4 regions of the Microbispora sp. CA-102843 genome follow, and region 1 is predicted to be linked to each of the others. Evidence: riboswitches for the same ligand, from Rfam matches in the RefSeq annotation. Region 1 holds a riboswitch; each other region holds the start of a gene.
What was found. A riboswitch is a leader RNA that binds a small molecule or an ion and turns the genes downstream of it on or off. The one in region 1 is predicted to bind cyclic di-AMP.
Positions count from the first base shown of each region.

Region 2: another riboswitch for cyclic di-AMP. It lies ahead of ACQEVJ_RS22250 (CHAP domain-containing protein); the one in region 1 lies ahead of ACQEVJ_RS15365 (CHAP domain-containing protein).
Region 3: another riboswitch for cyclic di-AMP. It lies ahead of ACQEVJ_RS09910 (coiled-coil domain-containing protein); the one in region 1 lies ahead of ACQEVJ_RS15365 (CHAP domain-containing protein).
Region 4: another riboswitch for cyclic di-AMP. It lies ahead of ACQEVJ_RS20425 (glycoside hydrolase family 25 protein); the one in region 1 lies ahead of ACQEVJ_RS15365 (CHAP domain-containing protein).

Region 1 is NZ_JBNJNF010000001.1:3,262,494-3,268,284, reverse strand. Features, by position in the region: gene ACQEVJ_RS15375 (ArsR/SmtB family transcription factor) at 1-709, opposite strand, end outside; gene ACQEVJ_RS15370 (DUF305 domain-containing protein) at 889-1,530, shown strand; gene ACQEVJ_RS15365 (CHAP domain-containing protein) at 1,537-2,319, opposite strand; cyclic di-AMP (ydaO/yuaA leader) riboswitch at 2,487-2,629, opposite strand; gene ACQEVJ_RS15360 (aldo/keto reductase) at 2,934-3,848, opposite strand; gene ACQEVJ_RS15355 (SDR family NAD(P)-dependent oxidoreductase) at 3,845-4,585, opposite strand; gene ACQEVJ_RS15350 (fumarylacetoacetate hydrolase family protein) at 4,733-5,581, opposite strand.
Region 2 is NZ_JBNJNF010000001.1:4,795,484-4,801,274, reverse strand. Features, by position in the region: gene ACQEVJ_RS22260 (cytochrome P450) at 1-887, shown strand, start outside; gene ACQEVJ_RS22255 (ArsR/SmtB family transcription factor) at 973-1,320, opposite strand; gene ACQEVJ_RS22250 (CHAP domain-containing protein) at 1,479-2,159, opposite strand; cyclic di-AMP (ydaO/yuaA leader) riboswitch at 2,173-2,306, opposite strand; gene ACQEVJ_RS22245 (sensor histidine kinase) at 2,514-3,683, opposite strand; gene ACQEVJ_RS22240 (response regulator transcription factor) at 3,680-4,333, opposite strand; gene ACQEVJ_RS22235 (hypothetical protein) at 4,490-5,059, shown strand; gene ACQEVJ_RS22230 (efflux RND transporter periplasmic adaptor subunit) at 5,056-5,791, shown strand, end outside.
Region 3 is NZ_JBNJNF010000001.1:2,118,736-2,124,526, reverse strand. Features, by position in the region: gene ACQEVJ_RS09930 (ATP-binding SpoIIE family protein phosphatase) at 1-1,323, shown strand, start outside; gene ACQEVJ_RS09925 (TIGR03086 family metal-binding protein) at 1,410-1,976, shown strand; gene ACQEVJ_RS09920 (DeoR/GlpR family DNA-binding transcription regulator) at 2,223-3,026, shown strand; gene galT (galactose-1-phosphate uridylyltransferase) at 3,081-4,139, shown strand; cyclic di-AMP (ydaO/yuaA leader) riboswitch at 4,210-4,348, shown strand; gene ACQEVJ_RS09910 (coiled-coil domain-containing protein) at 4,383-5,294, shown strand; gene ACQEVJ_RS09905 (dihydrofolate reductase family protein) at 5,385-5,791, shown strand, end outside.
Region 4 is NZ_JBNJNF010000001.1:4,423,905-4,429,695, forward strand. Features, by position in the region: gene ACQEVJ_RS20415 (oxygenase MpaB family protein) at 1-615, opposite strand, end outside; gene uppS (polyprenyl diphosphate synthase) at 612-1,337, opposite strand; cyclic di-AMP (ydaO/yuaA leader) riboswitch at 1,744-1,890, shown strand; gene ACQEVJ_RS20425 (glycoside hydrolase family 25 protein) at 1,903-2,625, shown strand; gene secD (protein translocase subunit SecD) at 2,689-4,935, opposite strand; gene ACQEVJ_RS20435 (hypothetical protein) at 4,971-5,429, opposite strand; gene ACQEVJ_RS20440 (hypothetical protein) at 5,688-5,791, shown strand, end outside.

The DNA.
Region 1 (5,791 bases):
TCTCCCGCACGGTGCTGCCGGGATCGAAGCCGTCGTGGACGACGGTCAGCTTGACCGTCTCCCCCACCGGCTCGATCTCGAACGTCACCCGTGACCTGCGCTCCGTCTTCAGCCTGGCGAGCACGTCCTCCCCCAGACCGACCGCCTCGGCCCACTCGGGCGTGAAGGAGTGCCAGGTGTACGAGAGACGGCGGCCGGGCTCGGATTCGATGACGACCTGCTCGGGATCGGCGATCGCTACGCCGCCCTGATGCCACGTCATCGGCGCCCCCGCTCGCCAGTCGGTGTCGAAGGACAAGCCCCAGTAGCGCCGGGTGAAGGCGGGGTCGGTCAGGGCCTGCCACAACCGCTCGGGCGTGGTCCTGATGTAGGTGGTGTAGACGAACTCGGGGTTGCCCATCGGTTCCTGCTCCAATGCGTTCTTGAGATCGGCAAGAGCACGGGCCCGCTCGCGGTCGAACCTGCTCATCCAGCGGTCCGCGATGGCGTTGACGGGCACGGCGTTGAGGTAGTGCAGCTTCTCCCGGCCACGCCACACCGTGGTCACGAGGTTCGCCGCCTCGAGCACCGCCAGGTGCTTGCTGACCGACTGCCGCGCCATGTCCAGCCCCGCGCACAGCTCACGCAGCGTCTGGCCGTTGCGGGCGTTCAGGCTGTCCAGCAACCGGCGGCGACTGGCGTCGGCCAGCGCCTTGAACACCTCGTCCATCTTCCCCATCCCGAACACGCAGCCATTTGGCTGCACGAAATATATGCAGCCCTTTGGCTGCATGTCAACGTCTCCCGCTGGCCGCCTCACCGGGCGCGGAGCAGGCGAGAACCGCCGGAGGAATGACCGGCATCCGGCCGGGAACGTCCCGACAGCAGGGGTCTCCTCGGAGGTGTCCGATGAAGAGACGTGTTCTGCCGGCGGCCCTGCTGGCGGCCGGTCTGCTGGTCGGCGTGACCGGCGCGTACGGCTCCGCCGCCCGGGCCGGGACGCCGGCCCCGCCCGCCGCGCTCGCCGTGTCCGCCATCACCGCGCCGGCGGCCGACCACAACGACCAGGACGTCATGTTCGCCCGGATGATGATCCCGCATCATCGTCAGGCGGTGGAGATGGGGAGGTTGGCCGAGAACCGCGCGGCGGACCCCCGGGTCGCGCGGCTCGCCCGGCGGATCGAGGCCGCCCAGGCTCCCGAGATCCAGACGATGAGCGGCTGGCTCACGGCCTGGGGTGAGCGGGTGCCCGGCGAGAGCCCCGCACCGGCGCACCACGCCATGCCCGGCATGATGTCCGCCGAGGACATGCGGCGACTCGAAGGGCTGTCCGGCCGGGCCTTCGACCGGGCCTTCCTCACGATGATGATCCGGCACCACGAGGGCGCCGTCGCCATGGCGCGCGACGAGCTGCGCGCCGGAGTCTACGAGCCGGCGCGGCGGATGGCGGCGTCCATCGTCTCCAGCCAGTCGGCCGAGATCAGGGAGATGAAGGGCCTGCTGGGTCAGGCCGCCGCGACCCCGTACGGCGGGCCGTCGCCGCACCGATAAGGGAGGTCACCCGCGCCTGCGATGGCGTCCGCGGGACGTCGCCGCCGTGGTCTTGACCCGGAGCCCGGTCACGGCGGTGGAGACCACCGCGAACAGCAGACCGGCCGGCAGGACGGCGTCGCCGGGCGACCACACGACGTCGAGGGACTGCCCCTGCGTGGCCGCCATGTTCCTGGTGGCCGGCCCCGCCGCGCCCTGGACGCTCGCGTGCACGGCCGCCACGGGCTGGATCGTCACCGGCGCCTTCGGCGTCACCTTGACCTTGCGCGGCAGGCCGTACCCGACGATCTTGCTCTTGTCGCGTACCTTCCGCTTCAGCCACACGCCGTCGACGTTGCCCTCGATCGTGTGGACCTTCCCGCCGACGACCTTCTCGACCACGCCGACGTGGTCGATGTCGCGGATTTTCTTGGACCCCGACCAGGCGAAGAAGACCACGGCGCCCGGCTCGGGCCTGTCGCTCCAGGCCTGGTGCTTCTTGAACCACTTGGCGTGCCGCGTGGTCAGCGCGAACTCGCCGACGTGGTCCTGCACCCCGGCACGGTCCGCCGCCCAGGAGACGAACATGTCGCACCAGGGGGCGGTCTTGAAGTCGGGGTCCTTGGCGACGTTGTCGGCGTACCACGCGCCGAACTTCGTGTGTTTCCCGGCTCGTTCGCGGTAGCCCAGTTCCGGGCGGACGGCGTCGAGCAGCTGTCGAGCTATCGGATCGGTGGAAATCGGAGGCTCCTCATGGCGCGCTTCGAGACATGACGAACCGGCCCGCGGGGCGTGACGGCATGACGGCATGGCCGTCCGAGGACACTGCCGCGGCGGGGCGGAATCAGAAACGGGAGATGTGGCAGCCCGTCACGGGCGCGCCATCACCCCGGAAGCCTGGAGACGTTCCAGGGCTGGCATGTGGTCCGGCGATGCGACGCGGACCGGGTGGGCAGGTGGAGCCGACACTCCACGCGCTCTCCTCTCCTTGGCCGCCTACCGGGTTAGCTGACGGGTTCGGGCCAGGAGTAGCCCTACCGGATGGTCCGGATTCACCCCAAGAGACGTGGGTCCCCGGTTCCCGGGATCGATGACTTCCGGGATTCGGCGGTCGCCGGTCGTCCTCGGGTTGAGGACCGCTCACCGGCGAGATACACGGGAAGCTTAATAGATAACAAGTAAGACACGGCCAAAACCGGCAAACGGCATGATTCTGGCCGCCACCGTTCCGTGCTTCCGCAGGTCCTCACGGTCGCGGGCCGCCCGCGGTGACATGCGCCACACAGCCGTACGGCACTCGCGCCCGCCCCGTCCGCCCGGCGGGCGGGGTCGGAGGCCACACACCCGGGCGGCCGTCCCCCCGAACACGCCGACAGCGCCTGGCGGGCGGCAGTTCGCCCGCCAGGCGCGATCAGGCGGCGGGGTCAATCAGCAGGGTCCAGTTCCTTCCACAGCTCTCCGGGCACGGGCGTGGCGGCGAGGTCGAGGTCCTCCCGGACCTCCTCCGCGCTGCGCGCGCCGATCAGGACCGTGGTGACGGCCGGATGCCGGTGCGGGAACCGCAGGGCCGCGGAGGGCAGCGGCACGCCGTAGGACGCGCAGATCCGGCCCAGCTCACGCGCCCGCTCCAGCACGGCGGGCGGGGCGGCGTCGTAGTCGTAGGTGGTGCCGCCGGTGAGGACTCCGCTGTTGAACACCCCGCCTGCGACGACGGCGACGCCGCGCCGTTCGCATTCGGGCAGCAACTCCCGCGCGGCGGAGCGGTCGAGCAGCGTGTAGCGTCCCGCGACCAGGACGGCGTCGAGGTCGGTCTCGCGGACGAAGCGAGTCAGCATCTCGGCCTGGTTCATCCCGGCGCCGATCGCGCCGACCACCCCCTGGTCGCGCAGCTCGGCCAGCGCCGGGTACGCCTCCCCGGCGGCCTGCTCCCAGTGGTCGTCCGGGTCGTGGATGAACACCAGGTCGAACCGGTCGAGCCCGGTCCGCGTCAGGCTGTCGTCCAGCGAACGCAGCACGCCGTCGCGGCTGTAGTCCCGCACCCGCACGTAGCCGGTGCGGCCGGGGAACCCCTCCTCCTCGCCCTGGCCGGGCACCAGCACGCGGCCCACCTTCGTGGAGACGACCGCCTCCCCGGCGGCGTCCCCCGGCAGGCCGCGCAGGAAGCGTCCGAGGCGTTCTTCCGCCAGCCCGGTCCCGTAGTGCGGCGCGGTGTCGAAGTAGCGGATCCCCGCCTCCCACGCGGCGGCCAGCGCCCGCTCGGCCTCTTCCTCGCTGACCGGCGCGAACAGCCCGGCCAGCGGCGCGGTGCCCAGCCCGTACGGCCCGAGTGGGATCCTCACGGCGACACCGGCCTCAGCCGCAGGCCGGCCATTCCGCCGTCCACGGCCAGCTCGACCCCGGCCGTGGACCCCGCCCTCGGGCTGGCCAGGTACGCGACGGCATGGGCGACCTCCTGCGCCGTCACCAGGCGGCCGTGCGGCTGGCGGGCGCACAGCGCGGCGCGCTCGGCTTCGGGGTCGGGAGCGGCGTCCAGCAGCCGGCCTACCCAGGGGGTGTCCACGGTGCCGGGGTTGACGCAGTTGACCCGGATCCCCTCGCGGATGTGGTCGGCCGCCATCGCCCGGGTCAGCGCCAGCACCGCCCCCTTGGACGCCGAATACAGCGCCCGCTGCGGCAACCCGGCCGTCGCGGCGACCGAGCAGGTGTTGACGATCGCGGCGTGCGGGGACTCGCGCAGGTGGGGCAGCGCCGCCCGGGTCACCCGGGCGATCCCCACCACGTTGAGGTCGAACACGCGCAGCCATTCCGCGTCGTCGTTGTCGGCCACCGTGCCCTGCGCGCCGATGCCGGCGTTGTTCACCAGCACGTCGATCCGGCCGTACCGCTCCGCCACGGCCGACACCGCCCGCCGTACGGAGGCGTCGTCGGTGACGTCGCAGACGAACTCGGTGTCCTTCAGGTCCAGGACGGCGACCCGCGCGCCCCGCGCGGTCAGTTCCTCGGCGACCGCCTCACCGATGCCCGAAGCACCGCCGGTGACGATCGCCACCAGGCCGTCGAACTCTCCCCGGCTCATGCCACCCCCTCGCCTTGCGGCTCGGGGTCGCATGAGCGAAAGACACTGTGCCCACCGATTCGCTCGCTCCGCTCGCTCATGCCACCCCCTCGCCTTGCGGCTCGGGGTCGCATGAGCGAAAGACACTGTGCCTACCGATTCGCTCGCTCATGCCTGTCCCATCCGCTGGCGCTGGCGGCCGAGGCCGTCGATCTCCAGCTCCACCACGTCGCCCTCCCGCAGGTACGCCTCCGGGCCACGGCCGAGCGCCACGCCCGCCGGAGTGCCGGTGTTCACCACGTCGCCCGGCTCCAGCACCATGAACTGGCTGAGGTACCAGATCACGTGGTGCACGCCGAAGATCTGGTTCTTGGTGTTCCCGTTCTGGCGGAGCTCGCCGTTGACCCACAGCCGCAGGCCGAGCGCCTGCGGGTCGCCGGCCTCGTCCGCCGTCACCAGCCAGGGACCGAGCGGGTTGAACGTCTCGCACGACTTGCCCTTGTCCCACTGGCCGCCGCGCTCGTTCTGGAACTCCCGCTCCGACACGTCGTTGGCGATCGCATACCCGGCGATCACCTCGGCCGCCGCCTCAGGGGATTCCAGGTATCGGGCCGTACGGCCGAGGATCACCGCCAGCTCGACCTCGTAGTCGGTCTTGACGCTGCGCCGAGGCACCAGCACCTCGTCGTCGGGGCCGACGAGCGTGTTGGACGCCTTCATGAACACCACCGGCTCGGCGGGGATCGCCGCTCCGGTCTCCTCCGCGTGGTCGGAATAGTTGAGCCCGATACAAATGATCTTTCCGGGCCTGGCGACCGGCGCGCCCACCCGCTCGTACGGCCCGGCCTCGGGCAGCCGGCCCTCGGCGAGGGCCGACCGCACCCGCTCGACGCCTCCTCCCGAGAGGAACGCGCCGTCGATGTCGGTCGTCAGCGACGACAGGTCGAGCACCCGGCCGTCGGGCGCGAGCACGCAGGGCCGCTCCTCGCCCGCCGGTCCCACTCTCAGCAGTTTCACGATCGCCTCTTCCGAAATACACCCGATGTATCGGCCTGCCGAGCCTGCCACAATCGTCCGGTCCACGTAAAGACCGGACCGTTCTGGCGTGGCGACGACGGGCATCAACGCCGCATTCATCGGATCATTGTTAGGCAGTTGGCTTAGTTAGCCAAGCTAACTACTAGGGTTGGTTCCCGGGCGCCGCCATCTCACGGGCAGCGCTGTGAC
Region 2 (5,791 bases), 1.5 Mb from region 1:
TGATGGGCAAGTTCACCGTACGGCGGATGCGCATGCTCACCGAGCGCGTCGAGCAGGTCACCGCCGACCACCTGGACGCCATGGAGAAGGCCGGCCCGCCGACCGACCTGGTGACCGCCTTCGCCAGGCCCGTCCCCGCCGTCATCATCTGCGAGCTGCTCGGCGTGCCGTACGAGGACCGGGGCTCCTTCCAGGAGCACATCGACAAGTTCCTCGGCGGGGAGACCAGCGACGAAGACCTGATCGCGGCCTACACCGCGGTCCAGAACTACCTCGCGGAGCTGGTGGCCGCCAAGCGTGCCAACCCCACCGACGACGTGCTCGGCGATCTCACCGACAGCGACCTGACCGACGAGGAGCTGCGGGGCATGGCCCTGATCCTGCTGTCGGCCGGGTTCGACACCACCGCCAACATGCTGGCCCTGGGCACCTTCGCGCTGCTGCGAAATCCCGCGCAACTGGCCGCGCTACGCGCCGATCCCGCGCTCACCGACGGGGCCGTGGAGGAGCTGCTGCGGTATCTGAGCGTCGCCAAGACGTTCATGAGAACGGCGCTGGAGGACGTCGAGCTGGGCGGCCACACCATCAAGGCCGGCACAACGCTGATCCTGTCCTACAACACCGCCAACCGCGACCCGGAGCGCTTCACCGACCCCCACGTGCTCGACCTGCGCAGGCAGGACGGCGGGCACCTGGCCTTCGGCCACGGCATCCACCAGTGCCTGGGCCAGCAGCTGGCCCGCGTCGAGATGCGCGTCGCGCTCCCCGCACTGCTCAACCGCTTCCCCACGCTACGGCTGGCCGTGCCGGCCGAGGAGGTCGTGCTGCGCCCGGAGACCGCCGACATCTACGGGGTCAAGAGCCTCCCCGTCACCTGGGACGTGTGACCGAGAGCCGGTGACGCGGCAGTGCCGGGATACCGCGGTGACGGACCCTCGTCCGCATGACGCGGCACGTCACGTGCGCCACGATTCACGGGCGAGCGCCGTCACCCAGTCGGCGCTCCCTCTTGCCGCGGGCGAGTTCGGTGCCCAGGGCGTCCAGGCGCTGGTTCCAGAAGCGGCGGAAGTGGTCGAGCCAGGTGTCGACCTCGCGCAGCGGCGCGGGGTCGACGGCGTACAGGCGCCGGGTGCCCTCGGCCCGGACCGTCGCGAAGCCGCTGTCCCGCAGCACGCGCAGGTGCTGGGACACCCCCGGCTGGGAGATCCCGAACTCCTCCTGCACGATCGCGCCGATCTCCCCGGCGGAGCGCTCGCCCTCGGCGAGCAGCTCCAGGATGCGGCGGCGCACCGGATCGCCGAGGACGTCGAACGCGTGCATGCCGCAAGGCTCGCAGCTCACGCTTATATAGGTCAATTTGCGGCGGCCGGGCGGCTCTCGCCTGCTCGGGCAGGCTGAGCGTACGGCCGGCCACGGCGGGGATGGCGGGGACGGCGAAGCGCGCCGGGATCACCGGCGCGCTTCGGGACCGTCGTCCGTCAGGAAGAGGCGGAGGCGGAGGCGTCCGCGGTGTACATCGGGTAGCCGTATCCGACGACCTGCCAGGTGGGGCGGGTGCGGGCCTCGACGGCGCCGCCGTCGCCGGTGTTGCCCTCGATGGTCCGGATCGTGCCGTCGCCGTTGTCCTTGACGACGAAACCGACGTGCTGGACGTCGTCGATGTTCTTGCTGCCGTTCCAGTTGAAGAACACCACCGCGCCCGGCTTGGGCGTACGGCCCCAGCGGCTGTGGTCGGCGAACCAGTGAGCGTGCTCCACGGTGTAGGCGTCGGAGCCCATGACCGGGCCGATGCCGAGCTGCTGGCCCACCCAGGAGACGAACATGTCGCACCAGGCCGCGTTGAGGTAGCCCTTGAGCGTGCCGCCGTCGCGGGCGAGGGTCTCGCGGGCGCGGGGCGTGGTCATGTACCACTGCTGGAACTTGGTCCCGCCGCCGTAGGCGTTCTCGCTGATCCCGATCTGGCTCCTGGCCAGGTTCAGCACGTCGTCCGCGCTGACCTTGGGCAGCGTGGAGGCGATCTCGGACATGGACTTCGCGGCCGCCGGGCCCTTGCCGGTGGCCGGGTTGTCCGCGTGCGCTGCCGGCGCTGAGATCAGCACGGCCGAGGCGAGAGCCCCGCCCGCGAGGGCAGCGCGAAGACAGGTGTTGAGGACGTGCATGTGGGGCGAACTCCCTTACTTCCATGCCGCCTACCGGGTTAGCTGACGGGTTCGGGCTGGAAGTCGCCCTACGGCACGCATGCCGATTCACCCCAGGAGAGGTGGGTCCCCGGCTCCGCGCGGACGCGGACTCGGCGGCCGGGCGGCAGGCCGGAATGGGCCGGCCGCGTCGGTCTGAGGTGGGCTTCTTGACCATTGAGATGAGCAAGTACGCCCTGAGCTGCCTAAAACGTAATAGACCAGGTCAAACCGGTCAAGTTAGAACAACTGAGATTTTACTGGTCGGTAGGCGGCAAACCCGGCGAGGGCGGGTAACCGGGGCCGCTCGGGTTCGCCGTCAGCGCAAACCCGGGCTCACCCGGGCAGGCGCACGGTCACCGCCAGGCCGCCTTCCGGCCGGGGGAGCGCCTCCACCCCGCCGCCGTGCGCCACGGCGATGGCCCGGACGATGGACAGGCCCAGCCCCGCCCCCCGGGCGGAGCGGACGCGGTCGCCGCCGAGCCGGCGGAACGGCTCGAACAGGTCGTCCACCTCGTACGGCGGGACCAGGGGCCCGGTGTTCTCCACCGTCACGCTCACCCCGGCCTCGTCCTCCCGCAGCCGGACCCAGACCTCTCCGTCACGCACGTTGTACTTGATCGCGTTCTCCAGCAGGTTGACCAGGCAGCGTTCGAGGAACAGCGGGTCGCCGTGCACGACCGCCGGGGACAGGTCCTCGTGGACGACCACCTTCCTGCGGCGCGGCTGCAGGTCGATCTGCTCCATCGCCATACGGACGATCTGCCGCAGGTCGACCGGCTTGCGGGCGCTCAGCTCCTGCTCCGACTGCGCCAGCATGAGCAGTCCCTCGATCAGCCGCTCATACCTCGCGTTGGTGCCGAGCAGCGCGCGGGCCAGCGCCTTGAGGTCCTCCGACGCCGCGGGCTCCTCCAGCGACACCTCCAGGACCGTACGGTTGACCGCCAGCGGGGTGCGCAGCTCGTGAGAGGCGTTGGCGATGAACCGGCGCTGGGCGTCGAACACCCGGTGCAGCCGGTCGAGCATCGCGTCGAAGGTGTCGGCGAGGCGCTTGACCTCGTCCTGCGGCCCGCGCAGGGCGATCCGCTCGTGCAGCGTGCTCTCCGACAGCCGCTGCGCGGTCTCGGTCACCCGGTCCAGCGGGCGCAGCGCGCGGTCGGCCACCAGGTAGCCCAGCACCACGGCGACGGCCCCGACGAGGATCATGACCATCACCGACGAGCGGAGCACGTCGGTCAGCACGTCGGCCGCGCCCTGCTCGACGTCGGTGCGCACCCGCTGCGCGAGGATGTCGCTGTCGGGCAGCCTGCCCCCCAACACGGCATCGGGGGTGCCGGTCACCTTCGACGCCACCGCCACCACGAACCGCTGGTTGAGCGCCCGCGCGGTCAGCAGGTGGGTGAACCACAGCAGCACCGACCCCGCCAGGAAGAACAGCCCGCCGTACAGCAGGGTGAGCCGCATCCGCAGGCCGAGCCTGCCCCACAAGGACAGGACGCGGATCACAGCCGATACCCCCGGCCCGGCACGTTCTCGATCACCGGGGGCTCGCCAAGTTTGCGGCGCAGCGAGGTGATCGTGACGCGCAGCACGCCCGTGCCGGCGTCGGCGTGCTCGTCCCACACGTTCGCCCGCAGCCGGGCCGAGGTCACCAGCCCTCCGCTGGCGCGCATGAGTTCGTGCAGCACGTCGAACTCCTTGCGGCCCAGCGCCACCTGCCGCCCGTCCCGCACCACCGTACGGCGGGCCGGGTCGAGCCGGATCCCGGCCCGCTCGATCACCGCAGGCATCGCCCGGGGCGAGCGCCGGGCCAGCGCCCGGATCCGGGCCACCAGCTCGGCGAACGCGAACGGCTTGACCAGGTAGTCGTCGGCGCCCAGGGACAGGCCCCCGACCCGGTCGCGCACCCGCCCGGCCGCCGTCAGCATGAGGATGCGGCTCGCCCCACTGGCCGTGACCAGTTCCCGGCACACCTCGTCGCCGTGCACCTCGGGCAGGTCGCGGTCGAGCACGACCACGTCGTAGTCGACGTAGGCGGCCAGCTCGAGCGCCTCCTGACCGTCGTAGGCCACGTCCACCGCGATGGCGTGCAGCCGCAGCCCCCGGGCGACGGCCTCGGCCAGCTGTTCCTCGTCCTCGACCACGAGCACCCGCATCCCAACCTCCCGCTCGCCTCCGAGAGTGGCGCAGGGGGTGTTAGCCGCGGATAAGCGGAGATCGCTTATCCGCGTTTAGCACCGCCTCCGCTGGAGTTGGGCCCCGTCCCGGGCGAACGCCCTGGATGAGAAGGAGCGACAGAGGAGGAACGACTCATGCGCTTACGACCTTTGCGTGCCCTGGGTCCGGCACTCGGGCTCACATTGGGGCTCACATTGGGGCTCGCACTGGCACTGGCCGGCTGCGGCGCGGCCCCCGCGGACGACGGGATCGCCAGCGCGGGCGGCGCCACGTCGGGCACCGTGTCAGGCGCCGGGACCGGCGCCACGGCCAGGCCGTCGGCCTCGGCCACGGTGGACCGCCAGGAGGCCCAGCTCAAGTTCGCGCAGTGCATGCGCGAGCACGGCGTGGACGTGCCCGACCCCGGCCCCGACGGCCGCGTCCGCATCATGGGCAAGAAGGGCGACGAGGCCTCGATGCAGAAGGCCATGCAGGCCTGCCAGCACTTCATGAAGGACGCGGTCGGCGACAAGCTCGGCGGCGACGACCCCGAGGCGCGCGACCGGATGGTCAAGTTCGCCCAGTGCATGCGCGAGCACGGCATCGACATCTCCGATCCGGCCCCCGGACAGGGGATCCAGGTCAAGCTCAAGCCGGGCCAGGAGAAGGCGATGGAAGAGGCGCAGAAGGCCTGCGAGGAGAACGCGCCGGGGAGGAAGCCGTGAGGAGGGGCCTCGTGATCGCGGGCGCGGGCGTCCTCGCCCTGGCCGCCGCGGGAACGGCCGTCGCCGTCGCGGGCGGCGACGGCGCCGGCGCGGCCGAGCCGTCCCCGCCCCCGGTGCCCGCCACCGCGTCGATCACCCGCCAGGACCTGGTCGACACCAAGACCGTGGAGGGGTCATTGACCTACTCCGGCGAGCGGCAGGTGACCACCGACGCCTCCGGCACCGTGACCTGGGTGCCCGCCGAGGGCGCGGTCGTCCGGCGCGGCCGCCCGCTGCTCAGAGTGGACCGCAGGCCGGTGGTCCTCATGTACGGCTCGCTGCCGATGTACCGCCCGCTGCGGCAGGGCGTCGACGACGGCCCGGACGTCGAGCAGCTCGAACGCAACCTCAAGGTCCTCGGCTACGGCGACGACCTGACCGTGGACCACCACTTCAGCTACGCCACCTACCTGGCCGTCAAGGAATGGCAGGACGACGCCGGGCTGCCCGAGACCGGGCAGGTGGACGCCTCCCAGGTGGTCTTCCTGCCCGCCGCCGCCCGGGTGACCGACGCCAAGGTCGAGGTCGGCGACAGGACCACCCCCGGTCGTCCGGCCCTCACCGTGTCGGGCGTACGGCGGCTGGTGCACGTGGACCTGTCCACCGACGACCAGTCGCTGGCCAGGAAGGGCGCCAAGGTCACCGTGGAACTGCCCGGCGGCGAGCGGGTCACCGGGAAGATCACCTCGGTCG
Region 3 (5,791 bases), 1.1 Mb from region 1:
CTGGACAAGGAGAGCGCCCGGTTGATCGGCGCCAGCCTGGACCGGGAGGAGGCGGTCGCGTCGCTCCTGACCGACTCCTCGTTCCTCGCGGTGCCCCTGCGCGCACGGGGACGGGTCCTCGGCTGCGTCATCTTCACCAGGCGCCCGGAGAGCCTGCCGTTCGAGGAGCAGGACGTGGTGGTGGCCGAGGACCTGGCCGCCCGCACCGCCCTGTGCGTCGACAACGCGCGGCTGTACACCAGGGAGCGCAGGACCGCGCTGACCCTGCAGAGCAGCCTGCTGCCCGTCGAACTGCCGCAGGCGCTCGGCACGGACATCGCCTCGCGCTACCTGCCGGCCAGCGACCTGATGGGCGTCGGGGGCGACTGGTACGACGTGATCGCGCTGCCCGGCTGCCGTACGGCCCTGGTGGTGGGCGACGTCATGGGCCACGGGACCAGGGCAGCGGCCACCATGGGCCAGCTCCGCACGGCCGCGCGTACGCTCGCGAGTCTCGACCTGCCGCCCGACGAGGTGCTGTTCCGGCTCAACCTGATGAGCCAGGACCTCGACCCGAGCCAGATCGCGACGTGCATCTACGCCGTCTACGACCCGGTCACGCGTAACTGCGCGCTCGCCCGTGCCGGGCACGTGCCGCCGATCCTGCTGCACCCCGACCGGTCGACCGAGATCATCGAGCTGCCCTCGGGCCTGCCTCTCGGCATCGGCAGCGACCCGCTGGAGTCGCGCGAGATGGTCCTGCCGCCCGGGAGCGTGCTCGCCCTCTACACGGACGGCCTCGTGGAGAGCCGGGAGCGGGACCTGGACGCCGGGATCATGGGGCTGCGCCGCCTGCTCGCCGGTCCGGTCGAGGACCTGGAGGACATGTGCGACGTGATCATCAGCAGCCAGCGGTCGGGCCACGAGCGTGACGACATCGCCCTGCTGGTGGCCCGGGTGCGCGATCTCGACCCGGACGAGGTAGCGACCTGCCCGTTGCCGGCCGACCCGCGGTTCGTCTCGCACGCCCGCCGCTTCGTCCGCGGCACCCTGCACAGGTGGGGGCTGGGCGGCCTGGTGGACAGCACCCAGCTCATCGTGAGCGAACTGGTCACCAACGCGCTCAAGCACGGCTGGCCGCCGATCGAGCTGCGCCTGCTGCGCGGCCTCACGCTGGTGGTCGAGGTCGTCGACGGCTCCCCCGCCGCGCCCGCCCCGCGCACGGCCGCCCCCGACGAGGACACCGGCCGCGGTCTCCAGCTGATCAAGCGGTTCGCCTACCGCTGGGGCACCCGGCCCACCGCGTACGGAAAGATCGTCTGGGTCGAGCAGCACCTCCCTTGACCCGGCGTCCCCTCCCCGGCGAGCGTGTATGACTGATCGTTGAGAAGAGTTACGTTCGAATGGGGAGTTCGTGGCGAGGAGGGGACATGATCGACATCCGTGACGCGTACCGCAGGGCGCTGGACGGTTTCGGGGACCGCCTCCATCTCGTCCGCCGCGGGCAGTGGGAGCTGCCGACTCCCTGTGTCGACTGGGACGTCCGGGGGCTCGTCAACCATGTCGTGGCCGAGAATCTGTGGGCCCCCGAGCTGCTGTCCGGCCGTACGGTCGCCGAGGTGGGGGACTCCTTCGAGGGCGACGTGCTCGGCGACGATCCGCTCAAGGCGTTCGAGGCGTCCGCGCAGGGCGCCGTCCACGCGGTGTACGCCGAGGGTGCCCTGACCAGCGTGACCCACCTGTCCTTCGGCGACGTGCTGGGTGAGGAGTACATCACCGAGCTGTTCGCGGACGCGCTCATCCACACCTGGGACCTGGCACGTGCCATCGGCGGGCCGGAACGGCTCGACCCCGAGCTCGTCGCCTCCTGCTCGGAATGGTTCGAGAAGGCGCGGGAGGACTATCGCGAGGCGGGAGTGATCGGGGACGAGCGGGACGTCCCGGCCGGCGCCGACCAGCAGACTCACCTGCTCGCCGCCTGGGGCAGGAACCTTTAAGCCCTACCGCGCAGGGCCTACCGCAGGTCCTACCGTCCTGTGGGCCGCCTGCCGTGGTTGGCCTTCTTCTTCTTGCGTGCCTTCGACTTGCGTGCGCGCCTGCCCATCACGACCGCCTTCCGTCGAGTACGGCTTTCGCTCACTGTCCTCCCCCCGGACCGCCGGCGACAAGTACGGGGACCCAACTCAACATGTCTCCACGCATGTGGGGCATAATTTGTTTGAATCTGTTGACAGGAGTGGTGGATGCTGGCCCAGCAACGGCAGCAGGCGATCCTGGAGAGGGTACGCAGAACCGGCGGGGTGCGCGTCGCGCAGCTCGTACGCGACCTCGGGGTCTCGGACATGACGATCCGCCGCGACCTGGAGGTCCTCGCGGAGCGCGGCCTGATCGTCAAGGTGCACGGCGGGGCGACCGCCACCGGCACCGGCTCGACGGAGGAGCCGGGCTTCGCGGCCAAGTCGGTGCGGCAGCAGGCCGAGAAGGAGGCCATCGCCCGCCGGGCCGCCATGCTCGTGAGGCCGGGCAGCTCCGTCGCCCTGTCGGCCGGGACCACGACCTGGACACTGGCCCACCATCTGGTGGACGTGCCCGAGCTGACCGTCATCACCAACTCCGTGCAGGTGGCCGACGTCTTCCATCGGGCGGGACGGCCCGACCAGACCGTGGTGCTGGTGGGAGGCGTGCGCACGCCCTCCGACGCGCTGGTCGGCCCGGTGGCCGTGGCGGCCGTCCGCTCCCTGAACGTCGACACGCTCATGCTCGGCGTGCACGGCATGAGCGTCCGGGCGGGTTACACCACGCCCAACCTGCTGGAGGCGGAGACCGACCGCGCCCTCATCGCGGCCGCCCAGCAGCTCGTGGTCCTGGCCGACCACACGAAGTGGGGAACGATCGGCATCAGCACGATCGCCGCCCTCGGCGAGGCCAGCGTGGTCGTGAGCGACGTCGGCCTGCCGGAGGAGGGGCGCGCCGCGCTGTCGGAGCACGCCGGCGAACTCCTCCTCACCGATCCGTCCGGGGAAACCGAGCTGGAGACCGCACTGTGACGCCGGGCCGAACCTTGACACCGGATACCGCACTGTGAAGCTGGAGACCGCTCTGTGAAGCGCACCATCACCCATCTCGCCGACGGCCGTGAGCTGATCTACTTCGACCGGCGCGACGACGCCGACCACAGCGCCACCGACACCAGGGACCTGCCGCCGCGCCCGCTCTCCTCCGAGCTGCGCTACGACCCCCTGATGGACGAGTGGGTGGCCGTCGCCCGGCACCGCCAGACGCGCACCCACCTGCCGTCCGCCGAGGAGTGCCCGCTCTGCCCGGCCCATCCCGGCTCGGAGATCCCCTCGCCGTACGAGGTGGCGGTGTTCGAGAACCGCTTCCCGTCGTTCAGCTTCAACACCGGCGCGTACGAGCAGGTGGGCGGGCTGAGCGAGGTGCGTCCGGGGATCGGGCGATGTGAGGTCGTCTGCTTCACCTCCGACCACGACGCGTCGTTCAGCTCGCTGAGCGACGAGCAGGCCGAGCTGGTCGTCGAGGCGTGGGCCGACCGCACGGCCGAGCTGGCCTCGCTGCCCGGTGTGGAGCAGGTCTTCTGCTTCGAGAACCGCGGCGCCGAGATCGGCATCACGCTGCCGCACCCCCACGGGCAGATCTACGCCTATCCGTACGTCACGCCGCGTTCCCGGCAGATGCTGGACGCCGCCGCCCGCCATCAGGGCGGCAACCTGTTCGCGGACGTCCTGGCCGCCGAGCGGAGGGGGCCCCGGGTGGTGGCCGCCAACGAGCACTGGACGGCCTTCGTCCCTGCCGCCGCGCGCTACCCGTTCGAGGTGCACGTCTACCCGCACCGTCGGGTCCCCGACATCCCCGCGCTGTCGCCCGAGGAGCGGGCCGCGTTCGCGCCGCTCTACATCGAGGTGCTGCGCCGCCTGGACGGACTGTTCGGCGTCGTCATGCCGTACGTCGCGGCCTGGCACCAGGCCCCGGTCACCTACCGCCGCGACCTCGCCTACCTCCACCTGCAGCTCTTCACGATCAGGCGCGCGCCGAACAAGCTGAAGTATCTCGCCGGATCGGAGTCGGCAATGGGCGCGTTCGTCAACGACGTGCTCCCGGAGGAGGCCGCCCGGATGCTCCGCGAGGCGGTAACGGCTTGATCTCCGAATGGTTGCGACTTGGGTGGCAGCCGCGCTTTCTTTACCATTAGTATCCCTCACACCGGCTGTCACAGCCGGTACGCCTAATCCCGGGCGCCTCGCCCGGGAGCCGGGGACCCAACCACGCACCTGGGGTCAAGGCAGTCGCCTGCCCGGGCTTCTCCAGCCCGAACCCGTCAGCTAACCCGGTCGGCAGATGGAGAGGAGTGGGCGCTGCCCCGCGCGTTCCCCCTGGCTGTCGGCGTGCTCACCTCGGCCGTCCTCGTGTTCGGCGCGGCCGCCCCGGGCGCCGCCGACCCCAAGCCGACGGAGAAGCAGCTCAAGAAGGAGCTGTCGGACCTGCGGAAGAAGGTCGACCGGCTGATCGGCGACTACAACGCCAAACGCGTCGCGCTCGCCAAGGCCCGCGTCGAGGAGAAGGCGGCACGCGGCCGGCTGGTCAAGGCGGAGGCCGACTACGAGGCCGCCAGCAACGCCGTACGGCAGATGGCCGGGCTGCGCTACCAGACCGAGAGCGCGATGGCGCTGCCCGACATGAACACCGCCGCGCTGAACTACCAGCTCAAGGAGGAGCAGGCCGCCAGGCTCGCGCGCTTCGACCAGGTCCGCGACGAACGGCAGCGGGCCGCGGACGCCGCCAAGACGCTGACCGAACAGCTCAAGGCGCAGGCCGCCGTGGTCGCCGGGCAGCGCGAGGACGCCGAGGATCTCATCGACGAGATCAAGGACAAGCTCGACGCGCTGATCCCGATCGCGCCGGGCAAGCGCGTGGGTGGGTCGTGGGCGCCGGAGCTGCCCAGCGGCTCCGACAACATCACGCCGCGGATGCGGCTCATGCGCACCGAGGTCGAAAAGCACTTCGATCTGCAGTTCCCGATCGGCTGCTACCGCGCCGAGAACAGCGGCGAGCACCCCCTCGGGCGCGCCTGCGACTTCATGATGAGCTCGGGCGGCGCCATGCCCTCCGCCGAGATGAAGGCACTCGGCGACAGCGTGGCCGCCTGGGCCATCAAGAACGGGCCGAAGCTGGGCGTGATGTACGTGATCTGGCAGCAGCGCATCTACAACCTCGGCCATCCGGGCTGGCGCACCATGTCCGACCGTGGCGGAATCACCGCCAACCACTACGACCACGTGCACATCTCGATGTACTGATCGGGCAGGCCGCCTGACGCGACGGCCCTTACGATCAGTTCATGCGTGCTGCGTATCAAGGGGCCCTGGTGATGAAGCGCGGTAACCGCCGTGGCTGACCTCACGGCGGACTTGTTCGTGTCGCTGGACGGCTTCGCCGCCGGCGTGGACGTGGGTGCCTTCTTCGACTACCCGGGTCCCGACCTCGACGCGTGGATACGTGAGGCGACCGACGAGCCTCAGCTGATGCTCATGGGGCGCGTCACCTATGAGGCGCTGGCGGCGATCTCGTCCGCGGCCACCGACGAGGCGAGCACCCGGATGAACGACCTGCCGAAGGCCGTCTTCTCCAACACCCTGCGCGAGCCGCTCGTCTGGAAGAACACCCGGCTCGTACGCGGCGATCTCGCCGAGCAGGTTCGGGCGCTCAAGCAGGAGTCGGACGTGCCGCTGCGCTCGATCGGCAGCCTCAGCCTGGTCAGAAGCCTGATGGAGCTGGGGTTGGTCGACCGGCTCCG
Region 4 (5,791 bases), 1.2 Mb from region 1:
GTCGCGGAGCATCGGGGGAGCGGGCACCTGCGCGAACAGGCGGTCGAGGATGACGTGGACCGCTTCGGTGTTCTCCAGCCGCTCCTCGACCACGGACGCGTAGTAGCGCCAGAACTCTCTCAGAGTGGGCGGAAGCTTGCCCCCGTAGGGGTCCATCAGGGCGAGGAACGCCTGGAACTCGGCGTACAGCCGGTCCAGGACGGGGCCGTCGAGGGACTCGCCGCTCAGCCGGCACATCGTGACCGTGGACTCGAACAGCGTCGCCACCACCCAGGCGCGCGCCTCCGAATCCGCGGCGTTGAAGGGGCGGCCCTCGCCGTCGGTGCCGGTGATGCGCGCGTGCAGGCGGTTGAGCCGGGCCGCCTCCCGCTGCCGCACCTGCTTGTCGGGATCGACCATCCGCTGCGCGCTGAGCACGGTGTTGCGCAGCCGCCGCCACGGGTGCGCCACGAAGGTCGAGTTGGTCATCAGCGCGGCGCCGATCTGCGGGTGCGCGGCCTCCAGGACGATGGCCCGGGTCGCCACCAGCCCCCAGCGCGTCTGGCGGGTCAACTCGTGGAGCATCGATCCCGGGCCGAGCGGGTCGGTGAAGTCCTCGGACACGGCGTCGCTCATCGACTTCCCTTTCCTGTCGGGGCAGGTGCCTGTACGCCGCCGAACCGGCGGTCGCGCCGTCGGTAGACCTCCAGGCATTCCCAGAAGTGCTCGGCCCGGAAGTCCGGCCACAGCACCCGGGGAAAGACCCATTCGGCGTAGGCGACCTGCCAGAGCATGAAGTTGGAGATCCGCTGTTCTCCGGAGGTGCGGATGACCAGGTCCACCTCCGGCATGTCGGGGTGGGGCAGACGGCGGGCGAAACTCTCCTCGGTGACCTGCTCGGGCGGCACCCCGTCGCGGATCAGCGACCGGGCGGCCTCGACGATGTCGCGGCGACCGCCGTGGTCGAACGCCACCGTCAACGTCATCCGCCGGTTGTCGCGGGTCAGCGCCATCAGGTCGGCGATGTCCCGGGCCAGCGCGGGCGGGATCCGCGGGTCGGTGACCCCGAGGAAACGGCAGCGGATCCCGCGTGTGTGCAGTGCCAGGGCGTGTTTCCGGATGGCGCGCCGCACCAGGCGCAGCAGGACGTCGACCTCGGCGGCCGGGCGCCGCCAGTTCTCGGTGGAGAAGGCGTACAGGCTCAACCACTCGACGCCGGCCGTGTGGGCCGCCTCGATGACGTCGATCACCGCGGCCTCGGCCGCCCGATGCCCCGCGGTGCGGGGCATCGATCGCTGCGCGGCCCACCTGCCGTTCCCGTCCATGACGCACGCCACGTGACGAGGGATGCCTCTCACGCCGCTCGCCTTTACGGTCACCGAACGCGCCGCAGGTCACAGGAACCGCAGCGGGAACGAGACGACGACATCGCGACCACGACGCAGACCCCCAAGTGAATCCCTCCGAGGACGGACTCTTTCACAGAATGTGATCTGGCGAACACTTACCGTTGGTAATCACGGGTCTTACCCCCTGGTGGGGTTCGCGCGTCAGGGGCGGCCGGGCCACGACGGGGGCCGGGTGGGGCTGATGGGGTCATGGTGGTGGGGGTGTGGTCCGGGCGGTATCGGGCCAGGTAAAGACATGTTTTGTCCTGTTTACACCATTCTGGTGCTGTGTGTACCTTTAGGGCACACAGCTTGGGTACCGACCGACTTCCGGCGTCGTATCCCCTTGCCGTGTCGTTGCCCGGACCGCGCGATGATCGCGCGGCCGCCGAATCCGCGTCATGCGGAGCCGGGGACCCACTCTCTTCGGGGTGAATCGGCGCGCAGGCCCCCCAGATGCGCCCGTAGGGCACTTCCTGCCCGAACCCGTCAGCTAACCCGGTAGGCGGCATGGAAGCAAGGAGTCAACCCCGTCATGTCCACCCATCGGCTCTCCCTCGGGAGCCGGCCCTCCGGCCGGCGCCTGCGCTCCGCCCTCGCGGCGGCGACCCTCGCGGTCTCGGCCGCCACGGCCACCGTCACGGCGGCCGTCGTCCTGCCTGCCCCGGCCTACGCGAACCCGCACACGTACGGTCAGGACGTCTCCGGCTACGAGGCCGACCACGACTGGATGAACAGCCGCGCGCAGTTCGGCTTCATCAAGGCCACCGAGGGGACCTCCTGGGTCGACTCGTCCTTCCCCCGGCACTGGCAGGAGCTGGCCAAGAAGGGCATCGTCCGCGGCGTCTACCACTACGGCCATCCCGGCAACGACCCCATCGCCGAGGCCGAGCACTTCCTCGACGTGGTGAACGCGCAGCCGCGCAGGCCCGGCGACATCCTGGTCCTCGACCTGGAGACCACCGACGGCCAGTCGGTCCAGCACGTCAACCAGTGGGCCAAGACCTGGCTGGAGTACGTGACGGCCAAGACCGGGACCAAGCCGATGTTCTACAGCGGCTGGAACTTCGCCGACGAGTACGGCCACGGCCTCGGCGCGTACCCGCTGTGGGTGGCCCACTACAGCAAGGCCCCGGGCGACATCACGCCGCCCGCCGACTGGAAGTCCTGGGCGATCCACCAGTACACCGACTCGCCCATCGACCAGAACGTCTCCCCGCTGACGCCCATCCAGTTGCGCGCGCTCGGCCGTCCGTAGCCGCACGGGCCCCGGGGCGGGCGTCCAGCCCCGGGACCCACGCCCGCCGGTCAGGCCGGCGCGTCAGACCACCGCGCCGGAGCCGTCGCGCCGCGCGGGCCTGGCACGCGGGGCGGCGGGAACCGGCGGCGGCTGGGTGTTGCGCCTCTCCAGCGCGATCGCCACCGGCCCGGCCACGAACGACGACGTCAGCGTGCCCACGACGATGCCGAGCAGCAGGGCGATGGCGAAGTCGCGCAGCGAGTCGCCGCCGAACACCGCCAGCGCCGCCAGGATGAACAGCGCGCCGAGCCCGGTGTTGACCGTGCGCGGCACGGTCTGCAGGATCGCGGTGTTCACCACGCCGCCGAACGGCTCCCCGCGCCGCACCGGCCACAGCTCGCGCACCCGGTCGAAGAGCACGACCTTGTCGTTGACCGAGTAACCGATGATCGTGAGCATCGCCGCCAGGAACACCCCGTCGATCGGCTTGTCCATCCAGGCGAACGCTCCGACGACGACGGCCGCGTCCAGGAACAGCGCCGCCACGGCCGCCGTGCCGAACGTCCACCGGAACCGGAACGCCAGGTAGACGAGCTGCGCGGCGAGCGCGACGGCGAGCGCGATGAGCGCGTTGCGGCGCAGCTCCTCACCGAGGCTCGGCCCGATGAGCTCGTCACGCTGCTTGGTGACCTCGCCCACGCGCCGGTCCAGCGCATCTTCCATGCGGACCACGTCGTCGGCGCTGATCTGCCCGGTACGCACCGAGATCGCGTCGTCCGACCGCTGAACGACGGCCGAGGGGAACCCGGCGTCCGCCACCGCCTGCCTCGCCGCGGCGACGTCGACGGGCCTGCTCGTGCCGAACTCCACGATTCGGCCGCCGGTGAACTCGACGCCGTAGTTCAGCCCACGGGTGACCAGTCCCGCGCCCGCCAGCACGAGCAGCCCGGCCGCGACGGCGAGCCACAGCCGCCTGCCGCGCATCAGGTCCGGGTTCCGCCGGGTCAGCCAGGTCCTGACGCGGCCGATCGAGCCGATGCCGGACGCCCGGGGGCCCATCCTGGCGATCAGGGCGGCGGCGAGCACCCGGGTGATCAGCATCGCCGAGACCAGCGAGGCGAGCACGCCGATGGCCAGCGTCACGCCGAAGCCCTTCACCGGCCCGGAGGCCAGCCAGAACAGCAGCCCCGCGGCGAGCAGGGTGGTGATGTTGGAGTCGGCGATCGCGCTCCAGGCGTTCTTGAAGCCCCGGTCGAGGGCCGCCTTGAGGCCCCGGCGGGGCGCCTCGCCGTACTCCTCCCTGGCCCGTTCGAAGACCAGCACGTTGGCGTCCACCGCCATGCCGATCGCCAGGACGAACCCGGCCAGGCCGGGCAGCGTGAGCGTGGCTCCCATGGCCACGAGCCCGGCGTACGAGATCAGGCCGTAGCAGGCGAGCGCGACCGCGGCCAGCACGCCCACCAGCCGGTAGACGACGCCGATGAACACCGCGGTCAGGATCACCCCGACGACGCCGGCCTTGGCGCTCGCCGCGATGGCGTCGGCGCCGAGGGTCGGGCCGACGGTCCGCTGCTCGACCACTTCCAGCGGCACCGGGAGCGAGCCGCCCTTGACCAGGACCGCGAGGTTCTGCGCCTCCTGCGGGGTGAACGACCCGGTGATCTGCGTGGTGCCGCCGGAGATCCCCGCGTCGCAGGCCACCGACTCGGCCACCTGCGGCGAGGAGATGATCTCGTTGTCGAGGACGATGGCGACGCGGCGCTTGTGGTCGCCGACCGGCGCGCAGGCCGCCTTCCCGGTCAGCTCCCGCCAGGGGCCGGGCTCCTTGAAGTCGATCGTGACGAACCAGCCGGGCCCCATCTGGGGGTCGCTGCGCGCGGCGGCGTCGGTGACGCCGGCCCCGCTGAGGGCGACCGGGCCGAGCTTCAGCTTCTGGCCGCTCTCGTCGGCGATCGCGTCCTTGTCGCCGTCCTCGGCGGGGCCGAGCACCGTATGGAAGTTGAGCTGAGCGGTCTTGCCGATGACCGAGGCGGCCTCGCGCGGGTCGAGCACGCCGGGCAGTTCGACGATGATCCGCCTTTCGCCGGAGCGGACCAGGGTGGGATCGACGACTCCGAGGGCGTCGGCCCTGCGCCGGAGCACGTCGAGGGCGCGGTCGGTGGCGTCGGCGTCCGCCTTGACCGTGGGGGAGTCCTTCGTCTCGAAGACGAGCTGGGTTCCGCCGCGCAGGTCGAGGCCGAGGCGCGGGGCCATGGTGAGGGCGAGCAGCAGTGAGGTCGCGATGACGGCGAGCGCCGCCACCGCACGCCACAAGGGCGCACGGGACATGAAGCCTCCACAGGCGGTACGAGCGGGGAAAGGTCTCAGTACGCCGTGGAGGGAGGAGCGCGCGCCGAGGCCGCCCGGCGCGGGCACTGGGCGGGCAGGCCGTAGTGGTGCGGCCCTGCCCGCGTGACCCGGGTGCCGCCGCGCGGCGCCGCCGGGTTGGGCAGCACGACCGGTCCGCCGGACACGCCGGGGCCGCCCGCGCCCGCCTGGACCCGGGGCGGGTCGCCGGGGGCGGGCCGCGTGGCGTGCGCCGGAGGGCACATCCGCGCGTCCGCGAGCCGGGCGCCGTCACGCGCCGGAGACCAGACGCGGGCCGCCTGGCGTACGCCGCCTTCCCCCGCCGCCGGACGGCCCGTGGCGAGGTGGGGGCCCGTGATGTGGAGGCCGGCGGCGCCATACGGCGTCTCCAGCGTGGACGCGGGTACGCCGCCGGAGGTCAGGAAGATCGCGTGCAGCAGGAGCAGCAGCGCGGCGGTCAGCCTGCGTCGCACCATCCTTCCCTCCCTCCCTTCCGCGAGGCCCGGTCTTCCGGCCACCGTAGCGAGTTCCGCCGGCCGGTCGAAACGGGAGCAGGGGACGGGAGCAGGGAAACGGGAGCCGGGGGAACGGAAAACGCACCCGGGCGGACGGGAACGGTTCCTGGAAACGGGTATCCACAACGGATGGCAGGAATCGGGCGCGGACCAATCAGGAGAAACGGGCGCCGGGAAACGCAGATGACCGTTTCGCGAAGGTGGGTTATGGTCGGTCTCATGGCGACCTCACGACGTGACATGTGCGGGTCCACCGCCTTCACGTTGGTGGTGGGCCTGCTGATGCTTGCCCTCGCGCTGGTCGCATCCACCCCCGCCTGGTA